One region of the Pseudomonas sp. LFM046 genome, then DNA from elsewhere that is predicted to be linked to it. Evidence: predicted binding sites of a transcription regulator. Region 1 holds the regulator's gene; the other holds the start of a gene.

Region 1 (10,366 bases):
ATCGCGCTCCAGGCGAACGATCTCGGCCACAGTCTCCAGGCGCGGGCCCTGGGTGCAGCCATAGACGCCGAAGTCGCTGTGGGGGTAGTCGCAGGCGTTCAGTGCCGCCAGCAGGCTCGTACGCAGACCCTCATCGTACGGGTGGCTGAAATCGATGTGGGTGACATGGTCCAGATCGCCTTCGAAGAAGGTACCGATGCGGCCATGGGTGTAGTCGATCACCTGATGCGGAACCACCAGATGGCCGCTGCCCATGGCCGGATGGATGCCGCCCACCGCATTCACGGCGATCACTGCCTGGGCGCCGGCATGCTTGAGGGCCCAGAGGTTGGCGCGGTAGTTCACCTGGTGCGGAGGAATCCGGTGCGGGTGACCGTGGCGAGCGAGGAACAAGACGTCGTGGCCGGCGTACTCGCCGTGCACGATGCCAGCCGAAGGTGCGCCATAAGGCGTGTCAGGGTTGAGCAGGGCTTTCATGCTCAGGCCTTCGAGCTGGGTCAGGCCTGTACCACCGATGATGGCGTAGACGGTCATTTCGGTTCCTCAATCGATCAACTGTGCTTCGCGCAGGGCTGAAACAGCCTGCAGCCAACGGGGGTCCTGACGGTACTCGGTGCCGGGGAAGGCGCGGCGGCGCATCCGAGCCAGGCTGGCCGGCGGCGTGACGCCCATTCGCTGTAGACGCGACAGGGCCAGTTCGGCAGCGGCGCGGTCGTTGCACACCAGGCCCATGTCACAGCCAGCGGTGAGCGCCGCCTCGATGCGCTCTGCGGCGTCCCCCACGACGTGGGCGCCCGCCATGGACAGGTCATCGCTGAAAATGACCCCGGAGAAGTTCAGTTCGCCGCGCAGGATGTCCTGCAGCCAGCGCCGGGAGAAGCCTGCCGGCTGGGCGTCCACCTGCGGGTAGATGACGTGGGCGGGCATCATGCCGTCCAGTTCCGAAGCCAGGCGAGCAAACGGAACCAGATCGCTCTGGCGGATTTGCTCGAGACTGCGCTCGTCGGTGGGGATGGCCACATGGGAATCCGCTTCCGCCCAGCCGTGGCCGGGAAAGTGCTTGCCAGTAGCCGCCATGCCCGCAGCGCGCAAGCCACGTATGAAGGCGCCGGCGAGACGCGCCGCGCGCTGCGGGTCGCCCTCGAAGGCTCGACTGCCAACCACGGCACTGCGCTGGTGGTCCAGGTCCAGCACCGGGGCGAAGCTGATATCCAGGCCGACTGCGAGAACTTCGGTCGCCATCAACCAGCCGCACTGCTCGGCCAGTTGCTCGGCGTTGTCGTTATCCGCCAACGCACGCATGGCCGGCAGGCGCAGGAAACCCTGGCGCAGACGCTGCACGCGGCCACCTTCCTGGTCGACCGCCAGGATCAGGTCGGGGCGCACCGCACGAATGGAGGCGCAGAGTTCGCGCACCTGGCGCGGACTCTCGATATTGCGAGCAAAGATGATCAGGCCGGCGACTTCAGGCTGACGGAGGATCTGCCGATCCTCGGCGGTCAACCAGGCGCCACCGATATCCAGCATCAGGGAACCTTGCATGAAAAATCCTTAGGAGAGTTTTGCCGACGCCCAGTCCGGGCACGGCGCTTCGTCTATGCGCACCGCACAATGGACGGGCACCCGGTCGAAGAGTTCCAGCACATCGGCATTGCGCAGACGAATGCAACCGTGGGAACGGGGAACGCCCATGGGCTCGGTATCCGGTGTGCCGTGCAGGTAGATGTAGCGACGGAAGCTGTCCACCGTGCCGAGGCGATTTCGGCCGGGCTCGCAACCGCTCAGCCAGAGGATGCGGCTGAGGATCCAGTCCCGCCCGGGAAAGCGCTCATGCAGCTCGGCACTCCAGACTTCGCCCGTCCAACGACGGCCACGCAGCACCGCGCCCATGGGCAGCCCGGAACCAATGCGCGCACGAACCTGATGCAGGCCTCGAGGGGTGCAATTGGAGCCGTTGGTTTCGCCCGGGCCGTTAAGGGCCGTGGACACGAGCATGCGCAGCACCAACCGCCCCTCGGCGAAGCCGTAGAGCTGCTGGTCAGCGATGGAGATATGCAGGAGATCGAGGTTTTGCATGGGCCGCAAGCTTAGCCGATCAGCTCGCTTGCGCCCATCGTTTTACGCCTTGGCCGGAGCGGCCGGGGCCTTGTTGCGCGGCTTCAGCACAGCGCCGGCCAACGCTTCGTCCGTCACGCCGGTTTCGGCGCGCATGCCCGCTGCGAGGAACGGCACCATCAACCGCATCACCTGCTCGATCGAGGTGTTCACGCCAAAGTCGTTCTCGGCCATGGCGCGCAATGCCTTGATGCCGGACATGCTGAATGCCGCCGCACCGAGCATGAAGTGCACCCGCCAGAACAGCTCCAGCGGCGGCACTTTGGGGGCGGAGTCGTTCACCAGCAGCATGTACCGACGGAAGACTTTCCCGTAAACCTCTTCAAGGTACTTGCGCAGATGGCCCTGGCTCTGACTGAATGCAAGTCCGAGCAGGCGCATAAAGATGGAGAGGTCATTTCCGCTGCGAGGCTTTACCGCCAGCGCCTGTTCGACGAGCATTTCCAGCAGCTCTTCGAGGCTGGCCTTGCTCTCGGCCTTGGCCTGGCGGCGATCCAGTTCACGCTCCAGACTCTGGCAGAACGGACCGAGGAAACGTGAGAAGACCGCCTGGATCAGCGCCTTCTTCGAGCCGAAGTGATAGTTCACCGCCGCCAGGTTGACCCCGGCCTTGCTGGTGATCAGGCGCAACGAAGTCTCGGCGAAGCCTTTTTCCGCGAACAGCTGTTCCGCAGCATCCAGAATGCGCTCAACGGTTTCCGACTGGGCCATGGCTCCTCCGCCTGACAAACACTTGTTTGAAACATACGTTTCAGGCCGTCAGCTTGTCAAGCCGTACACACCATTATCTGACGCGGCAGTCATCATCCCCGACACCAGGACCACCAGACGGTAATTCCGACCGCCACACTCCCGCACCCTGTCGCCACGAAAAGAAGCATTGCCAAGACCGGATCACTGTATATAATTCCAGTCACTGTATAAAAAGACAGAGCGCCGCCATGCTGAAACTGACGCCCCGCCAAGCCGAGATTCTCGCATTCATCAAGCGCTGCCTTGAAGACAACGGCTTTCCCCCCACTCGTGCGGAAATCGCCCAGGAACTCGGCTTCAAGTCCCCTAACGCCGCCGAGGAGCATCTCAAGGCCCTGGCACGCAAGGGTGCGATCGAGATGACCCCGGGCGCTTCCCGCGGCATCCGCATCCCCGGCTTCGAACCCGGCAACAATGAAGACGACGGCCTGCCGGTGATCGGCCGGGTCGCCGCCGGCGCGCCAATCCTCGCCCAGCAGAACATCGAGGAATCCTGCCGCATCAACCCCGACTTTTTCCATCCTCGCGCCGACTACCTACTGCGTGTTCGCGGCATGTCCATGAAGGACATTGGCATCTATGACGGCGACCTACTCGCTGTGCACAGCACCCGCGAGGTTCGCAATGGCCAGGTGGTGGTGGCGCGATTGGGCGACGACGTCACCGTCAAGCGCTTCAAGCGCGAGGGTGACAAGGTCTGGCTGATCGCCGAAAACCCCGAATTCGCCCCCATCGAAGTGAACCTGGATGAACAGGATCTGGTGATCGAAGGTTTGAGTGTCGGCGTAATCCGCCGCTAAAGGAGGCCTTATGCAGTTCCCGCAGTCTCTCGGTCGGTCCCAGCTGCCGCTGTTCCACGACGCCATCCTGGCCAACCCTGTCGTGCCGATGTTGACCGACATCGTGGAAGAACCCACCCCGGAAGAGCCGGAAGCATTCAGCGAGCTCTCGCTACGCGGTGCCAGCGGACACTGCCGACACCTTCTGGCATCGGTGCTGCGGGAACTGAGCGAAGAACAGGATGCACGCTGGCTGACACTGGTCGGCGCTCCTGCCAGCCTGACCCGGGACTGGCTGCGCGAATCCGGACTCAACCGAGAGCGCATCCTGCTCCTGCAGCCCCGAGGAGAGCAAAGCGCCCTCGATCTGGCTTGCGAAGCCCTGCGCCTGGGCCGCAGCCACACCGTGGTCAGCTGGATTCAATTGGGGCAGAAAGCCAAGCGCCAGCTGGCCGAAGCGGCACGCCTAGGCGGCGCTCAGAGCTTGAACATTCTGCTGGGCTGAAGAGAACAGGCACAGGTCAACGACCTGGGCCCTGTGACATCAGACGGTAACCGAATCAGCGGAAGATTCGGTTCCAGACATCAATGCAGGACGCGTGGACCTTCGTTGTGGTCCATCTCGCCTTCGGCCAGACGACCGGCCATCTGAACGCCAACATTCAGCATGGCTTTGGCCACTTCCAAGTGATGTCCTTGAAGGAAGGCCTTGGCGTCGGAGGAGAAATCCAGCGTCACCAACACCTCCTCGTCCTCAGCCCGGCGCAGGATGATGCGCCCGTCAGGCAGCTCGACTATTTCAAGAAAGGACGTAGGCATAGGTTCAGATCTCCACGAAAGGCGGCCATTGTAACAGCGCGCCGCCACTACGCCCTAGCCCGTCGATCACATCAGCATTCGCTGAGGCTTTCTCGGAATCGGAGCGCAAGGGATTTCAGATTCTGCCGCCAGGATTCCAGAGTCTCGCGAGACAGCGGAGCCTCCTCCTCTTCAACGCTAACCGCGCTGATCAGCGGCAAGGTCGGATCCACCTTGGCCTGCTTCGGCGCCTGCGGCGGCTGGAACAGGGCTCGATAGGCGGCGAGCAGTTCCGCCAACCAGGTTTCGCTCTGCTGAGCCAGCTCCACCAGCTCCGCCAGCTCGGGGCTGGGGGCGGAAGCCAGCATTTCTGGAGTCAGAAGCAGCTCGACTCGCGGCGCATTGGCCTCGGGAAGGCGGTAGTAACCGGCAATCTCGTGGCAGAGACCAAGCAAAGCGCCGTAGAGGTGGAAGAGCGATGACTCACGCTCAGACTGCACCAGCGCCTGGGCATTCATCGCCCTACCCTCTTCAGCCTTGCGCCAGGACTCCAGCGACAAGCCGGCGAAGAAGAGTTTCTGGTTGGTGCGGGTATAAAGCTCATGGGCCATGACGGCGCCCTCCACAGGTGACTCGGCCAGTATATGCGCGCCCGCGGCCGGGCGCGCAGCAGTCGGTCAGCGCTTGTCTTCCACCTTCCACTTGCCGCCATCATAGAAGGCGCGCCAGCCGGTGGGCTTACCGTCAACTTCGGTCTGCACATACTGCTCCTTGGTCTTGCGGCTGAAGCGGATCACGGCCGGACGGCCTTCGGGATCCTTCTTCGGAGCCTCCAGGAGGTAGTGGTACTTGGCGTCCAGTTCGTCCTTGTGCGGGATCAGCTCCTGCACCAGCGGAGCACGGGTCTCGCGGTTCTTCGGGAACTGGCTGGCAGCCAGGAACAGGCCGGAAGCACCGTCGCGCAGGACATAGATGTCGTCCACCTTCTCGCACTTGAGTTCAGGCATGCGAATAGGGTCGATCTTCGGCGGCGCCGCCTCACCGCTCTTCAGCAGTTTGCGGGTGTTCTTGCAGCTCGCGTTGGTGCAGCCGAAGAATTTGCCGAAGCGGCCGGTTTTCAGCTGCATCTCGCTGCCACACTTGTCGCACTCCAGGCTCGGGCCTTCGTAGCCCTTGATGCGGTACTGACCCTGCTCGATCTCGTAGCCCGAGCAATCCGGGTTATTGCCACAGATGTGGAGCTTGCGAGTCTCGTCCAGCAGGTAGGCATCCATCGCCGTGGAGCAAATCGGGCAGCGATGCTTGCCGCGCAGCACGCGGGATTCGGATTCACCCTCATCATCCGCTGCGATTTCGTCGCCCGGCACCAGGTTGATGGTGGCCTTGCAGCGTTCTTTCGGCGGCAGGCTGTAGCCGGAGCAACCCAGGAACACGCCGGTGGACGCGGTGCGGATCATCATCGGCCGGCCACATTCACGGCACGCAATGTCGGTCAGGGTCGGCTGATTGGCACGCATGCCCTTGTCGGTGCCTTCGGCCAACTCCAGCTTCTTCTTGAAGTCGCCGTAGAACTCGTCCAGCAGGTGCTTCCAGTCACGCTCGCCCTGGGCGACATCGTCCAGGTGCTCTTCCATACCGGCGGTAAAGCCGTAGTCCATCAGGTTGGCAAAGCTTTCATTCAGGCGCTCAGTGACGATATCGCCCATTTTCTCCGCGTAGAAACGACGGTTATGGACGGTGACATAGCCACGTTCCTGAATGGTGGAAATGATCGCCGCGTAGGTGGACGGACGACCGATGCCGCGCTTTTCCAACTCCTTGACCAGGCTGGCTTCGGAGTAGCGTGCCGGGGGCTTGGTGAAGTGCTGGCTGGGCTCCAGTTGCAGCAGCTTGAGCAGCTCGCCTTCGCTCATTTCCGGCAGGACGTCGTCCTCGCCCGGCTTGCTTTGCTGCGGCAGCACGCGGGTGTAGCCGTCGAACTTGAGGATGCGGCCCTTGGCACGCAGTTCGAAAGCGCCGGCGGTGACGCTGACGTTGGTAGACAGATACTCAGCCGGCGGCATCTGGCAAGCCACGAACTGGCGCCAGATCAGGTCATACAGGCGCTCGGCGTCACGCTCCATGCCAGACAACTGGTTGGGACGCAGGTTGACGTCGGAGGGGCGAATCGCCTCGTGAGCCTCCTGGGCGCCTTCCTTGCTGGAATAGACGTTCGGCTTGGCCGGCAGGTATTTCTGACCGAACTCGCCCTCGATGAAACCGCGCACCATGCCAATGGCGTCAGCCGAGAGGTTGGTCGAGTCGGTACGCATATAGGTGATGTAGCCGGCCTCGTAGAGGCGCTGGGCCATCATCATGGTCTTCTTCACCCCGAAGCCCAGGCGGTTGCTCGCTGCCTGCTGCAGGGTAGAGGTAATGAAGGGTGCAGAAGGACGGCTGGAAGTGGGCTTGTCCTCGCGCTTGGCCACCGTGTAGGCGGACGACTTGAGCTTTTCCAGGGCCGCCATGGCCTGGGCTTCGTTCAGCGGCTTGAAGGCCTCGCCATTCTCGCGGGCCACTTCGAAGCGCACCTTGGCGCCTTTGCCGGTACCGAGGTCAGCGTGTACTTCCCAGTACTCTTCCGGCACGAAGGCACGGATCTCGCGTTCGCGCTCCACCACCAGCTTCACCGCCACCGACTGCACGCGGCCGGCAGACAGGCCACGGGCGATCTTCTGCCAGAGCAGCGGCGAAACCATGTAACCCACCACCCGATCGAGGAAGCGGCGGGCCTGCTGGGCATTGACGCGGTTGATGTCGAGTTCGCCAGGCTGGGAGAAGGCCTCCTGAATGGCCTTCTTGGTGATCTCGTTGAACACCACACGCTTGTAACGATCATCATCGCCACCGATGGATTCCCGCAGGTGCCAGGCGATGGCCTCCCCTTCGCGGTCCAAGTCGGTTGCGAGATAGATGGTGTCGGCATCCTTGGCCAGACGGCGCAGTTCGTCGATCACCTTTTCCTTGCCGGGCAGGATCTCGTACTTGGCCTTCCAGCCGTGCTCGGGGTCAACGCCCATCCGCGCGACCAGCTGACGCTTGGCCTTTTCCTTCGCGGACAGCGCCGGAGCCTCGGCAGCGGCCTTGCCGCGCTTGGCCGGCTCCTTGCTGGTACTGGCCGAACCGCTGGTAGGCAGGTCACGGATATGGCCGATGCTCGACTTCACCACGTACTGGCTGCCCAGATACTTGTTGATGGTCTTGGCCTTTGCCGGGGATTCCACGATGACCAGCGATTTGCCCATGGATCGGTGTGTTCCTGAATAAAAAATGTAAAAGGCGGGAGCCGCCTGTCGCGGCACCGCTATATATAGTGGCCGGCGCAGCGCGGTCAAGCGCGCCCCGGACAGCCCCTCTGGTGATCAGGGCTTCGGAAAGGGGTTCGACTCGGCGCTCATCAGTGCGAAGCGTGCGATCTGCTCGCCATCCACCTGGACAGTCTCGGTGAACATGCTGAGCGGACGCACCCAGAGGCCGTATTCGCCGTAGAGGGCCTGGTAGACCACCAGTTCTTCCTCTGTCTCGGAATGCCGCGCAACACCGATTACCCGGTATTGCTGACCTTTGTAGTGACGATAGAGACCCGGTTGCAGGCTCATGATTGCCTCACAGTGATGAATGCAGGCTATCCCGCAAAGGTTGCGCATGGTGCCGTGTGAATCAGCCCGAAGCCAGCCCTTGCACGAAATTTCCTGCGATGGTTCTCCACATGAAAGCAAAAACCGGGGCACTGGGCCCCGGTTTTCTCATCTGTCTTACGCTCAGACGCGCTCGAAGATGGTGGTAATGCCCTGGCCAAGGCCCACGCACATGGTGGACACGCCCAGGGTACCGCCGTTCTGCTTCATCACGTTCAGCAGGGTACCGGAGATACGGGCACCGGAGCAGCCGAACGGGTGACCCAGAGCGATGGCGCCGCCGTGCAGGTTGACCTTCTGCTCCATCTTGTCGAGAAGCTTGAGGTCCTTCAGCACCGGCAGGGCCTGGGCAGCGAAGGCTTCGTTCAGCTCAACGAAGTCGATGTCGTCAATGGTCAGGCCAGCACGCTGGAGGGCCTTCTTGGTGGACGGAACCGGACCGTAGCCCATGATCGCCGGGTCGACGCCGGCCACCGCCATGGCGCGAACCACGGCCATCGGCTGAATGCCCAGGTCCTGGGCACGCTGGGCGCTCATCACGATCATGCAGGAAGCGCCATCGGTGATCTGCGAGGACGTGCCCGCGGTCACGGTGCCGCCTTTCGGGTTGAACGCCGGCTTCAGGGAAGCCAGGCCTTCCAGGGTGGTTTCCGGACGAATGGTTTCGTCGAAGTCGAACACCTTCAGGAAACCGTTCTCGTCGTAGCCCTGCATCGGGATGATTTCATCCTTGAACTTGCCTTCGACGGTGGCCTTGTGCGCCAGCTGGTGCGAACGCACACCGAACTGGTCCTGGGCTTCACGGGTAATGCCGTGCATCTTGCCCAGCATTTCGGCGGTCAGGCCCATCATGCCGGACGCCTTGGCGGCGTACAGGGACAGGTGCGGGTTCGGATCAACGCCGTGCATCATGCCGACGTGGCCCATGTGCTCCACGCCACCGACCACGAATACGTCGCCGTTGCCGGTCTGGATGGCCTGCACGGCGGTGTGCAAGGCGCTCATGGAGGAACCGCACAGACGGCTGACGGTCTGGCCGGCGCTGGTGTGGGGGATCTGGGTCATCAGCGACGCCATGCGCGCGATGTTCCAGCCCTGTTCCAGGGTCTGGTTCACACAGCCCCAGATCACGTCCTCGACTTCCGCCGGGTCGACCTTGGTGTTGCGCTCCAGCAGCTTGCTGATCAGGTGGGCCGACATGTCTTCGGCGCGGGTGTTGCGGTGCATGCCACCCTTGGAGCGACCCATCGGGGTGCGGCCGAAGTCGACAATGACTGCATCTCTAGGATTCAGGCTCATATTCTTCACTCTCGCTCAATTAGCCGAAAAACTTCTGGCCGTTCTTGGCCATTTCGCGAAGCTTGGCGGTCGGGTGGTACAGCGCGCCCAGGTCGGCGTACTTGTCGGCAATGGCAACGAACTCCGCCACGCCGATGCTATCGATGTAGCGCAGCGCACCACCGCGGAAGGGCGGGAAGCCGATGCCGTAGATCAGGCCCATGTCGGCCTCGGCAGCAGTCGATACGATGCCGTCTTCCAGGCAGCGCACGGTTTCCAGGCACAGCGGGATCATCATGAAGTTGATGATGTCCTCGTCGGTCAGCTCACGCTGCTCCTTGACGATCGGCTTCAGCACTTCATAGGCGACCGGGTCGGAGACCTTCTTCGGCTTGCCGCGCTTGTCCATCTCGTAGGCGTAGAAGCCCTTGCCGTTCTTCTGGCCCAGGCGATTGGCTTCGTACATCACGTCAACGGCAGTCTTGCCCTCGACAGCCATGCGATCCGGGAAGCCTTCGGCCATCACGTCACGGCCGTGGTGGCCGGTGTCGATGCCGACCACGTCGGACAGGTAGGCCGGGCCCATGGGCCAGCCGAACTTCTCCATGACCTTGTCGATGCGAACGAAGTCGACACCCAGTTCCAGCAGCTTGGCGAAGCCGCCGAAGTACGGGAACAGCACGCGGTTCACCAGGAAGCCGGGGCAGTCGTTCACCACGATCGGGTTCTTGCCCATCTTCTTGGCGTAGGCGACGGTAGTGGCCACGGCCACATCGCTGGACTTCTCACCACGGATCACTTCCACCAGCGGCATCATGTGCACGGGGTTGAAGAAGTGCATGCCGACGAAGTTCTCCGGACGCTTCAGGGCCTGGGCCAGGTAGCTGATGGAGATGGTGGAGGTGTTGGAAGCGATGATCGCGTCTTCGCGAACATGGCCTTCCACTTCGGCCAGCACGGCGTGCT
Region 2 (10,366 bases), 2.4 Mb from region 1:
GCGATCAGCCGCAGTTCCTTCTCCAGCATGTCCCGGGTTTGCGGATCGACGCCCCGGGGCCAGCGCCGGGCCATCCCTTCCTCGGCCAACTGGCGCAACCAGCTGCTGGGGCTGTGGCCGTCCGGCACCAGTTCGTGGGGGTACTGGTAGCGCAGTTGGTCCAGGTCGAAACGGCAGCGGCGGGCGATGCGCACCGACTCGGCCAGCAGTTCCGCCGGGTAGAGGCCGGCGAGCACGTCGCGCTGGCGCAGGTGGCGCTCGCCACTGGGGAACAGGCGGTAGCCGGCCTCGGCCACCGTGCAGTGGTGGCGCACGGCGGTCATGCAGTCCTGCAGGGCGCGACGGCCACGGGCGTGCATATGCACATCGCCCGCCGCCACGGCCGGGATGCCGAGGCGTTCGGCCAGGGCCAGCAGGCGCCTCAGGCGTCCGGCGTCATCCGGCCCCTGATGCAGCTCCACCGCCAGCCACAGGCGTTCGGGGAAGCACTGGCGCAGCCAGGAACCGTCGCAGCCGTCGTCATCCAGGTCGGGCACCCAGAGGGCCAGCAGGCCATCCACAGGGCCGGCCAGGTCCTCGCGCAGCAGGCGGTATTCGCCCTTCTTCGCGCGCCGCCGGGCCTGGGTGATGAGACCGCAGAGGCGCTGGTAGCCGGCCAGGTTTTCCACCAGCAGCACCAGCTTGGGCCCGCCGTCGACACGCACCTCGCTGCCGATCACCAGGGGCAGCCCGCAGTCTTTCGAGGCCTGCCAGGCGCGGACGATGCCGGCCAGGGTGCATTCGTCGGTGATCGCCAGGGCTTCGTAACCGTGGCTCGCGGCGCGTTGGAACAACTCGGTGGCGCTGGAGGCCCCGCGCTGGAAGCTGAAGTTGGACAGGCAATGCAGCTCGGCATAGGCGCTCATGCGAACCAGCCCTGCAACAGCAGCGGCCCCTCCCCCTTCAGCGCGCGGAAGGCCCAGCCACGCTGGCCGCTGCGGGTTTCCACGAGGTAATAGTCGCGGCGCACGTCGCCGCCGTCCCACCAGCCGGATTCGATGCGCTCGGGCCCGGCCAGGATCTGCACGGAGCCTTCCCGCAGGGGCACCGGCTCACGCAGCAGCCAACCGGGACGCGGAGCGCCAGGCGGCAGGGGCGCCCGGGGAAGATCGCCCCCCAGTTGCCAGGCACATTCGGGGCGGTGATCGGCGCGGGCGACAAGGTTGTGCACCGCGTCGTCCCCCAGGCGTGCCCGCAGGCGTTCGCGCAACTGTTCCCAGGGCAGGGATTGCTGCGGGCGCTCGTCGAACAGTTCGCGGCGCTCCGGCACGAAAGCCGGCAAGTCCCGCGCCTGCAGACGGAAGGCGCGCACCGGCGCCGGCACCTGCAATTGCTCCAGCCGGCCACGGGCCAGCTCGAAGAGCATGGCCGCCTCGCGCTCGGCGCTGAGCAGGCCCACCGGCACCAGGGTGTCGGCAAGCTCACGGTGCTCCAGGTGCAGGGTGAAGCGCTGCACGCCGCTGTCGCGACCGGCGAGGAAGGCGGCCAGGTCGGCGGTGAGGCGGCGCAGGGGAAAGAGCAGCGCCTGGTGGGATTCCACCTCGAAATTCAGCTCGAGGCGCACATCGAACTCATCCGGCGGCCGGTAACACTCCAGGGCCAGGGGTCGCTCACCCAGCAGGCAGTCGAGGTGTTGCAGTACCTCGGCCGGAAAGCGCCGGGCCACGGTTTCCCGTGGCAGCGCCAGCACCTGCTCCAGGTTGCGCAGGCCCATGCGGGCGAAGGCGGTGGCGGCCTCGCGGGCCAGGCCGGCGCGATCCACCGGCATCCGCCCCAGGGCGTCACGCAGTTCCTCCCGGCTCGCCACCGCCAGGCCGTCGTAGGCATTGGCCAGCACCCGCGCCGCCGCCGGGTTGGGTGCGGCGACGATGCGGTGGCGGAAGCCCAGGGCCGCCAGTTCCCGGCGCAGACGCGCCTCGAAGCGCGGCCAGGGGCCGAACAGGCTGAAGCTGGATTCCACTTCCATGAGCAGGGTTCGCGGGTAGCGCAGGCTGACCTGGGAGCTGAAGCGATAGGCCCAGGCGGCGAGCAATTGCTGCCAGTGCTCGACCTGCGCCGGGTCGTACTCCACCAGAGCAAAGTCGCGGCTCAGGGCGTGGGCGGCGGTCAGCGACTGGCCGGGACGCAGCCCCAGGGCCCTGGCCGCCGGATTGAGGGCGCGCAGCACACGGCGCTGGGGCGTGCCGGTCACCAGTGCCAGGGGCGCGTCGGGATCGGGGTGACCCCGCAGCACGCCATCCAGCGCCAGTTGCGGCAGCAATATGCAGGCCCAACGCATGGCGGCTTCACCGGGCCAGGGCAATGGGCGCCGCTGGCGGCAGGCCGCCCCGGCACTTGAGCACCCGCAGCTGCGCCGGACGACCGTCGACGGCGATGCGCAGGGCCGCCGGCGAAGGGTTGAGGGCGGCGTCCAGGGGGCGGTAGGCGAAGGCCAGGGTCTGGCCGGTTTCGGCGGCTACTTGCAGGCGGCGCAGGGCACGGTCATCCGCCTGCTGCGGCCAGCAGAGCACCGCGCCGCAGCTGCCGGAACGCAGGCATTGCTCGGCCGCCCAGAGGGCATCGCGGCCGCTGGTCTCCACCAGCGCCAGCCAGCGCAGGTCCACCCCGGCCGCCTGCCAGGCCTGTGGATAAGGGATATGGGGCGGCGCTACCAACACCACGCGCTCGGCGCGGGCCGTCAGCCGTGCCAGTGTGGGCCAGAGCAGGCGCAACTCGCCCAGGCCCGCGCCCGGAACGAGGATTTCGCTGAGAGCGGCTTCAGGCCAGCCGCCGCCAGGCAGGACCGCATCCAGCCCGGCATGGCCAGTGGGCTGCTCGCTGCCGGCCGGCTGTGCACCGGACTGACCCTTCCACACCCGCCGCTCGTTGAGCAGGGCGTCGAGGGCAACGACAGCGCCCATCAGGCCCGTCCGTTACGCAAAGAGAAAAACGGCAGCCCTTGGGAGGGGCTGCCGAAAGGGCCAGGAACAATCATCAAGGCCATTGGGGGAAATCCTACGCATACTGTATTTATATACAGTAAATCGCAGAGACTTCCTACGGTCAATTCGGAAAAGACGGAAGGCTTGCGAACGTACGGAACATCTGCAGACCTGCCGCCCCTTCGTCATTTCACGAAGTGATTACCCCAGCGCTCGGCCTGGCGTACCGACTGCATGCGCAGGGTCTTCGCCCCCTTCGCCTGCTCGGCGGCCGCGGCGATCTCGTCGTCGATGACCTTGGTCGACAGCGCCAGCCAGCTGGTGGCGAAGGCCATGGCGTCCCCGTTGATCTCCAGGGCGTTCAGGTCGAGGTTGGCGGTGTTGTCACAGCCCTGGTGGTAGCAGGGGTCGAAGGGCTGACCGGCGGCGCCACCGTATTGCTGTGCCTGCTCCTCGCTCTTGATGTCTTCGGCGCCGGTGAACAGGCCGCCGAAGGGGATGCCCACCTCGAAGAACTGCGCATAGTCGGAACGGAAGTCGATCTGGGTGCCCTCGGACGGCTCGCCGCGCAGCCTGAAGTAGGCCTCGAACAGGCGCTCGATGGCCGCCGAACCGGGCGGGCCCTGCAGGCCGAAGGACGAGCCGTCGCCGTCATAGATGAAGTTGGCGAAGTTCGGCGAACCGATCATGTCGAAGTTGAGGTACGCCTTGATCTTCTTCTTCTCCTCGTCGCTCAGGTTGTCGACGTAGAAGGTCGAACCCACCAGCCCGGACTCCTCCGCTCCCCACCAGGCGAAACGCACCTTGTTCTGCGGGTGCGCCTTGCGCAGCAGCACGGCCATTTCCAGCAGGGCTGCGCTACCCGTGCCGTTGTCGTTGATACCGGGGCCCTCGAACACCGAATCCAGGTGGGCGCCGACCATCACCACATTGTCCGGGTTGCCACGCTGGGTTTCGGCCACCAGGTTGAAGGTCTCGGTCTTCTTGCGGATCACGTCCGCCACCATGCGCAGCTGCAGGCCGGCGGTCTGCGACCAGGCCGCGCCGTTGTCATAGGTGGCGAAGAGCACCGGGATGCCGCCTTCGTAGCCGTCGCCCAGGGTGACGTTTTCCAGGCCCTTGCGGTCCTCGGTGTTGCCCTGGTTGAAGATGATCACCCCCGCCGCACCGGCGGCCGCGGCGTTCTCCGCCTTGATTTCGAAGGTGCAGCTGCCGCGCTGGATCAGGGCGATGGCACCACTGGGGAAGCCGGCGAAGTCTTCCGCCTCACAGCCGCTGGACGAGGTGTTGCCGGCGCCCAGGACCACATCCACCGGCACCACCGGCGCGCTGACGTCGCCGGGATCGGTCTGCGACAGGTAGTTGAAGTCCTCCTCCCAGACATAGCCGGCCGGCTGCGGCGCCAGGGCCTGCAGGGTGCCCGGCCCCTTGGGGAAGAACGCGGTGAAGGGGAACGGCTGGACTTGGACCTGGTAGCCGGCGCGCTCCAGGGTGCTCTTCACGTAGTCGATGGAGGCCTGATAGCCCGGCAGGCCGGCGGCTCGATTGCCGTCGTTGAGGGCGGCGATGTCCTGCAACGCCTGCAGCCGGCTCATCACATTGCTCGCCTCCAGGCAGCGCGGCAGGCCCAGGGGCGTGCCCACCAGGACGGGCGACTTGCACAGGCCGGGGTTGGGTTTGCCGGGGCTCCAGAACTCGCCGAAGGCATCGCCTTCAGGCGCCGGGGCGGCAAGGGTGGACGTGGAAGCGGCGAGAACGAGGGAACCAACAACGCGTCTGACGCGGTTCTTGTGGGTCATGACTTCAATCCTTTTGAAGTGGTTGTAGGCAGACCTGCCGTGGCATTGCGCCACTGTCCTGTACGACTTCCTCGGGAGCAGGCCTAGGAGAAGAGACTGGCAGCCAATGATTCGGTTCTTGCCGTTTATGTGAAAAACGTGCGTTTGGTCGCCTTTTTCGAAGATTTTCACAGGTGTTCGTGCCAGCAAGAGGCCATCACCCAGCGACGGAGACGACCTGCGCGGGGCAGTCCTATGCTGAAAACTGTCCCCTTCCCTGGAGCCAGTCATGTGCGGACGCTTCGCCCAGAACCGCAAACCCCACCGCTATGCGGAGGCCCTTGGCCTGCTGCCGGAGCAGGTGCGCCTGAGCGGGCTGGAAGAACCCATCGGCCGCTTCAACGTCTGCCCCGCCACCCGCGTCCACCTGCTGCACCTGGATGACGATGGCCTCTACGACGATGAAGTGATGTGGGGCTGGAAACCTCACTGGGCCACCGGCAAACAGCCGATGCCGCGCCATGCCCAGATCGAAACCCTGGCCAGCGGCAGCTTCTTCCGCGCCATCTGGAAATCCGGCCGCGCCCTCGTGGGCGCCGATGGCTGGTACGAATGGAAGACCAGCCCGGACGACCCCAAGCTCAAGCAGCCCTACTACTTCCGCCGCAAGGGCGACCTGCCGCTGCACTTCGCCGTGATCGGCCAGTTCCCCCGCAATGGACGGGCGGAGCGTGAGGGCGACGGCTTCGTGATCCTCACCGGCGCCTCCGACGGCGGCCTGGCCGGCATCCACCCCCGCAAGCCGCTGGTGCTGCCACCGGACCTGGCGCGGGTCTGGCTGGCCCCCACCACCCTGCCCGAGGAAGCGGAAGAAATCGCCCGCCTGCACAGCCTGGCGGCCGAGGATTTCGAGTGGTTCCCGGTGGGCCGGGAAGTGGGCAATTCGCGCAACGACCATCCGGGGCTGATCGAGCCGATCACCGATCCAGTGGTTTAGGTTTGGGGGTAATGGCGCGTCAGATGACCGGGTCCCAACGCTGGGACCAGTCCGTCTCCTGGCGCACCAGGTCCCGCAGCAGCCCCATGGCCTGCTGCAACGCCGCCGAATCCCGATTGCGCGAATAGACCAGATAGACCGGGTAGCTGAATTCCGGGGTTCGCGGCACACGCTCCAGCGCGCCACTCTCCAGGTAGCTCTGCACGACCCGGGTACGGAAATAGCCGGAGCCGCCATGTTCGAGGATGTACTGCAGCGCCAGCGGTCCCAGATTAAAGCCGATGGCGGGCCGGGCCCTTTCCGGAAGCGCGAAGTCGTGCTGCCGGCGGAAGGCTTCGCCCCAGTCCACATAGACGTAGGGTTCCGGCTCCCTCGCCTTCACCATGATGAGTTTTTCTTCCAGCACCTCTTCCACCTGCAGGCCGGGCCAGTAGGTGGGCTGATACACCAGCGCCGCATCCAGGGTCCCCAGTTCGAGTTGCTTGAGGAGCGATTGCCCATCTGCGATTTCCGCCCGGACGCCGTGGGTGCCGATGGACTCACGAATGCTCCGCACCCAGTGCAGCATCAGCGGGTTGCAGAGGCTCACCTCGCCGCCGACATGCAGGATGTTGTGGAAACCCTCGGGTAGCGGCAGGTCGCGCTGGGCGGTTTCCCAGGCCTGGAACATCTGGTTCGCATAGACGAGGAACGCCTCGCCATCCGGCGTGAGCCTGGCGCCCGAGCGATTGCGAACGAAGAGCGTGCACTTCAGATGACTTTCGAGTTTCTGGACGCGCGCGGTGATGGCGGTCTGGGTGATGTGCAGGTTCTCTGCCGCAGCAATGAAGCTGCCGTGGCGCGCAATCTCGAGAAAGGTGCGGGTCAGGTCGATATCCATCGGGGTGGGGGCCGCCAGGGTTTTCCGGATTGTATCCGAAGGTTTTCGTCGACGCCGGATGGGGCTCGCCATCATCACGCCCTGCACGCTGGCGGCAGCTAACGGCCTGCGAGCACCGCCCCCTCCAGACCAACGTGCATCCGCAGGGTCAATGACGGCATACACTTGTTCGGCACAGGCAGCGGCCAACTTGGGGGAGGATTCGCCCCCGACGTCGACGGCCTCCGCTCCCAGGCGCCCTGCCCCGACGGCTGACCGACAACACGCCGGGCAGCCAAATGCACCAGCCTGGAGCAATAACCATGAAAAACACGACCCCTGGCCTCTCTTCAGCGTCGATTCGCAGCGGCAGTTTCGTGCTTCTTTCCACCCTGCTGATTGCAACAGGCTGCGCACAAAACCCCGACATCCGAGCCAGCCGCGACGGAACGTCCGGCATCACGGCCAGCGGCAATACTGACTACATCGCCTGCGTGAAAGAAGACGCTGGGCAGAACGCCCCGACCTTTATCCAGGAAGAGAACGGCAAAACCCTGCTGTTCATTGGCAGCACCAATCCTGAAAAGGCTTCAGGGCTTGTCGAGCTCTCCAGCACCGGCAGCCAGAGCCAGTACTCCGTCTACCAGCGCCATGCCTGGCAGGACAAAGGGCGGCTGATCAATGCAGCGGTGATGTGCTCCAGTACATGAGGTGCTGGAAACGTTCGGGTTAGCGTGTGACGGGCCAGCGGGCGCTGGCCCGTCAACTTTCGGGGACTTTTCCCTACCCATCAATAATTCAAGTATTGCTCCAGTGTTGCCCAGCCTTTTTCACGGGCTTTGGAAATCGTCTCGCTGGCATTCTCCACGGCTTTAATCAGGTCGCCTTTTGTACAGACCTTGCTGACTTGTACTTCCCCCTTATCAAATCGCGAGACGAATCGCTTGGCTTCATCGATAAGCCTGGCACATGAATCATCAGGTTTCAGTTTCGGCCTCCATTCATTCTCTAGCTCCAAAGTGCACATGCTTGTTCTTAATTCAAGATCGTATGTGTGGTTGCAGCCTGCCCCGTATGTCACACCTACAAAGAACAAGAATGGAAGCAGAGTCAATGATGATGGTTTCATATCGATTGATTCCTGCTGAGTCACATATGAGTATAGATCAAGCACTTACATGACCAGAAAGGGCACTCAGGAAATCGATCGCATAACAAAAGTCACTGGCATCGCTCTGAATTATTACGCCATCTCTCAGACCTGAATACATAGCGACGCACTCGCCACCCAAGTCAAAACTGACAACTTCACCAGAACAGAAAACTGCTAGAGGTTAAGTTTCACTGTGGCGACAGTAGGACCTGAAATTGCAGGAACCCGTCGCGTGAACCGCCCCTCAATACGTTATGGGAAGTTCAAAAAGCAAAGGGGCGATAACACTGGCGCCTAGTGGGCGCATTCACGCTAGGGCTGGAGGACCATCATGTGTAACCGCTACGTTTCCCCGTCAGATGCTGCCATCGAGCGGTACTGGCACATCGGCAGTCACAGCTTCGGGCGTTGGATCCAATCCTTCAATGTGGCACCCACCACTACCGTTCCGATGGTAAGGCTGAGTGATGCCGGGGAGCCGGAAGTCACCGCTGCCCGATGGGGACTGATCCCACCGTGGTGGTGGGTGCCCAAGCTTCCAACCTTGTCATTCACTGCGCGCAGCGAAGAGGCCGCAAGCAAGTCCATGTGGAAGATGAGCCTCCGCACGCACCGGTGCCTTCTGCTCGCCAAGGGGTGGTATCAGTGGAGATACCAACAAGGCCACCAGCAACCCTATTTCATCCACGGCGCCGACAGCGACGATGTGTTAGCCATCGCAGGCCTGTGGAGCGAATGGATCGCCCCGGATGGGCGGTTCATCACCTCGTGTGCGTTGCTGACGAAACCCGCAGCCCCAGCCATTCACCGGATTCATAGACGGATGCCTGTCGTCCTTGCGCCTGAGCAATTTGACGGGTGGCTGTCGCCTGGTACGCCCAGCAGCAACGTCCAGGCCTTGATGGCCAACTCTCGTCATGAGTTCACGGGCTACGCGGTGAGTACGCGGGTAAACAACACGCGGAACGATGATGTGGGGCTGCTGGAGCCAGTGGATGCGGGGTAGCTCTCCCCCTGCCAGCTGAGTGCATTAGCCATGTGCGGCGGACAAACAAGAAGCCCCGTGAATCGTTGATCTACGGGGCTTTTCATGTATGGCGGGAAGATGGGGATTTGATCCCTACTGACTTGTGGCTCAGTCCGTCGCAACCCAGCTCAATTCAGGGCTTCCAGAAAATCGCCCGTGTCGATATTCGACAGTTCGTGTCTGTGAATTCGAAACTTTTTCGACATCCATTACTTTGCCGACTAGCAGGAAAAAAACCGGCGAGGCAGGAGCTTAGAGGCAGACCTACCAACGAAGGAGTTTCAGTATTCAAAATCCACCCGATACTGCCACGCCCCCCTGGCTATCAAGGCTCACCCAGTACGTCACTTTCCTCCAAGGCTTTGCTGCTTTAAAAAACATCAGAAAGCTGATACAGGCCCTCGTAAATTTCGTCAGTTGGACCGATCAGATCTCTTTTTCCTTCCGGGTTACTAATGACTATTGTCATCCGCCCCTGCGCTCCCGTTTGCTCCCGCGAAACAATCATCTCAGCGGAATTCCATGTCTCGGGTGTAGCGGTAATTAGTTCCTCGACGATTTTTCTGTCAATTGGAGCTTGTAATTCCTGCAAAGTCCGCATGATTCTCACTCATTTGCTGAAGATGCTGACGGCGTCATCCGCGAGGTTTAGCGAAGCGAACAGGAAAAATAAATCCCCTTTCTTCTCGAGGAAGAACTGATGGTGGCGAAGTGGCCGGAAAGATGTCGATCCATGACGGGCTACTGATTTCCCGTTCCTTGGATTAAGTAATGGCTCCCTTTCGCGAGCTACGGCTTTGTCATTTCGGCAGTGGTTGCTATCCCGCGTTGGGAGTCGCCAAGCTTGAATGGGCTTCGCCGTAATCCGGTGAGACCTGGCCCTTTTCCAAGTCCGTCTCTCCTTTCAAAAGCCAAAGCTCGTACTGAGGGAACGCCTGCAGCAGTTCCTCCAGGTCCTCAACACGAGCCTTCACCTTCCGGTTCGTAGCGACTGTCTGCCAGCGCTGACGCTCTTTGATGGCGGTCACCTCAGCAAGCCTGGTCGCACCGATATGGCGGACAAGCATTCTAAGACGCTCTTCAATCATTCCTAAAAGCTCTAATAATTGATGAATAATTTATTGATAAACTATTCATCACGATTATCATGTCTACGGTTGATAAATTATTTATCAACCTGTATCCCTGTTAATAGCGACGAATAGTGACGGAACGAGCATGGAACTGGAAGAGCTCCCCCCGGCCAACCTGGTCGGCCCGCAACAGGACGTAGGCCCCATCGCCGCCCAGGCGGATCGCAACGGCGTCACCAGCGACACCGCCCGCCTCCCCTGGCTGGCAACTGCCACACGCAGAGCCAGCCAATCCCGCGCCTACCTGCTTTAAAGGAAGAAAGCATGGCTGAGTACGATTTCCCCAGCGCCACGTCCCTGATTGGCAGGACCGTGCTGGTAGAACTGAGCTGGCCGGATGATCCCATTTCGGTCTGGTCTTGCGTCCATATCGTGGGCGTTGTCCTGTCGCTCGAAGGGGTTTATGAGCATCCCCATTTCCTGACCATGGATATCGATGAACCCCAGCCTTTCCCGAAT

The links. The regulator LexA, encoded in region 1, represses DNA repair genes until DNA is damaged. The targets are predictions, from matches to a motif close to CTGTNTNNNNANACAG.
Region 2: imuA (translesion DNA synthesis-associated protein ImuA) is a predicted target of LexA. The motif match lies at 3,043-3,058, and genes of this name have one in related genera.

What each region holds. Positions count from the first base shown of each region.
Region 1 covers NZ_JYKO02000001.1:2,023,374-2,033,739, reverse strand. Annotated here, with positions in the region: gene TQ98_RS09435 (S-methyl-5'-thioinosine phosphorylase) at 1-534, opposite strand, end outside; gene nagZ (beta-N-acetylhexosaminidase) at 544-1,542, opposite strand; gene TQ98_RS09425 (L,D-transpeptidase) at 1,552-2,076, opposite strand; gene TQ98_RS09420 (TetR/AcrR family transcriptional regulator) at 2,119-2,826, opposite strand; gene lexA (transcriptional repressor LexA) at 3,057-3,668, shown strand; gene sulA (SOS-induced cell division inhibitor SulA) at 3,679-4,152, shown strand; gene TQ98_RS09405 (hypothetical protein) at 4,233-4,466, opposite strand; gene TQ98_RS09400 (DUF6586 family protein) at 4,538-5,056, opposite strand; gene topA (type I DNA topoisomerase) at 5,123-7,729, opposite strand; gene TQ98_RS09390 (DUF1653 domain-containing protein) at 7,847-8,083, opposite strand; gene fadA (acetyl-CoA C-acyltransferase FadA) at 8,246-9,421, opposite strand; gene fadB (fatty acid oxidation complex subunit alpha FadB) at 9,441-10,366, opposite strand, start outside.
Region 2 covers NZ_JYKO02000001.1:4,472,208-4,482,573, forward strand. Annotated here, with positions in the region: gene TQ98_RS20485 (error-prone DNA polymerase) at 1-905, opposite strand, end outside; gene TQ98_RS20490 (DNA polymerase Y family protein) at 902-2,317, opposite strand; gene imuA (translesion DNA synthesis-associated protein ImuA) at 2,325-2,939, opposite strand; gene TQ98_RS20500 (M28 family metallopeptidase) at 3,146-4,759, opposite strand; gene TQ98_RS20505 (SOS response-associated peptidase family protein) at 5,028-5,735, shown strand; gene TQ98_RS20510 (LysR family transcriptional regulator) at 5,755-6,615, opposite strand; gene TQ98_RS20515 (hypothetical protein) at 6,918-7,304, shown strand; gene TQ98_RS27690 (hypothetical protein) at 7,385-7,723, opposite strand; gene TQ98_RS20520 (SOS response-associated peptidase) at 8,079-8,753, shown strand; gene TQ98_RS20525 (hypothetical protein) at 9,145-9,375, opposite strand; gene TQ98_RS20530 (hypothetical protein) at 9,593-9,862, opposite strand; partial or broken gene TQ98_RS28175 (DNA-binding protein) at 9,993-10,100, shown strand; gene TQ98_RS20540 (hypothetical protein) at 10,172-10,366, shown strand, end outside.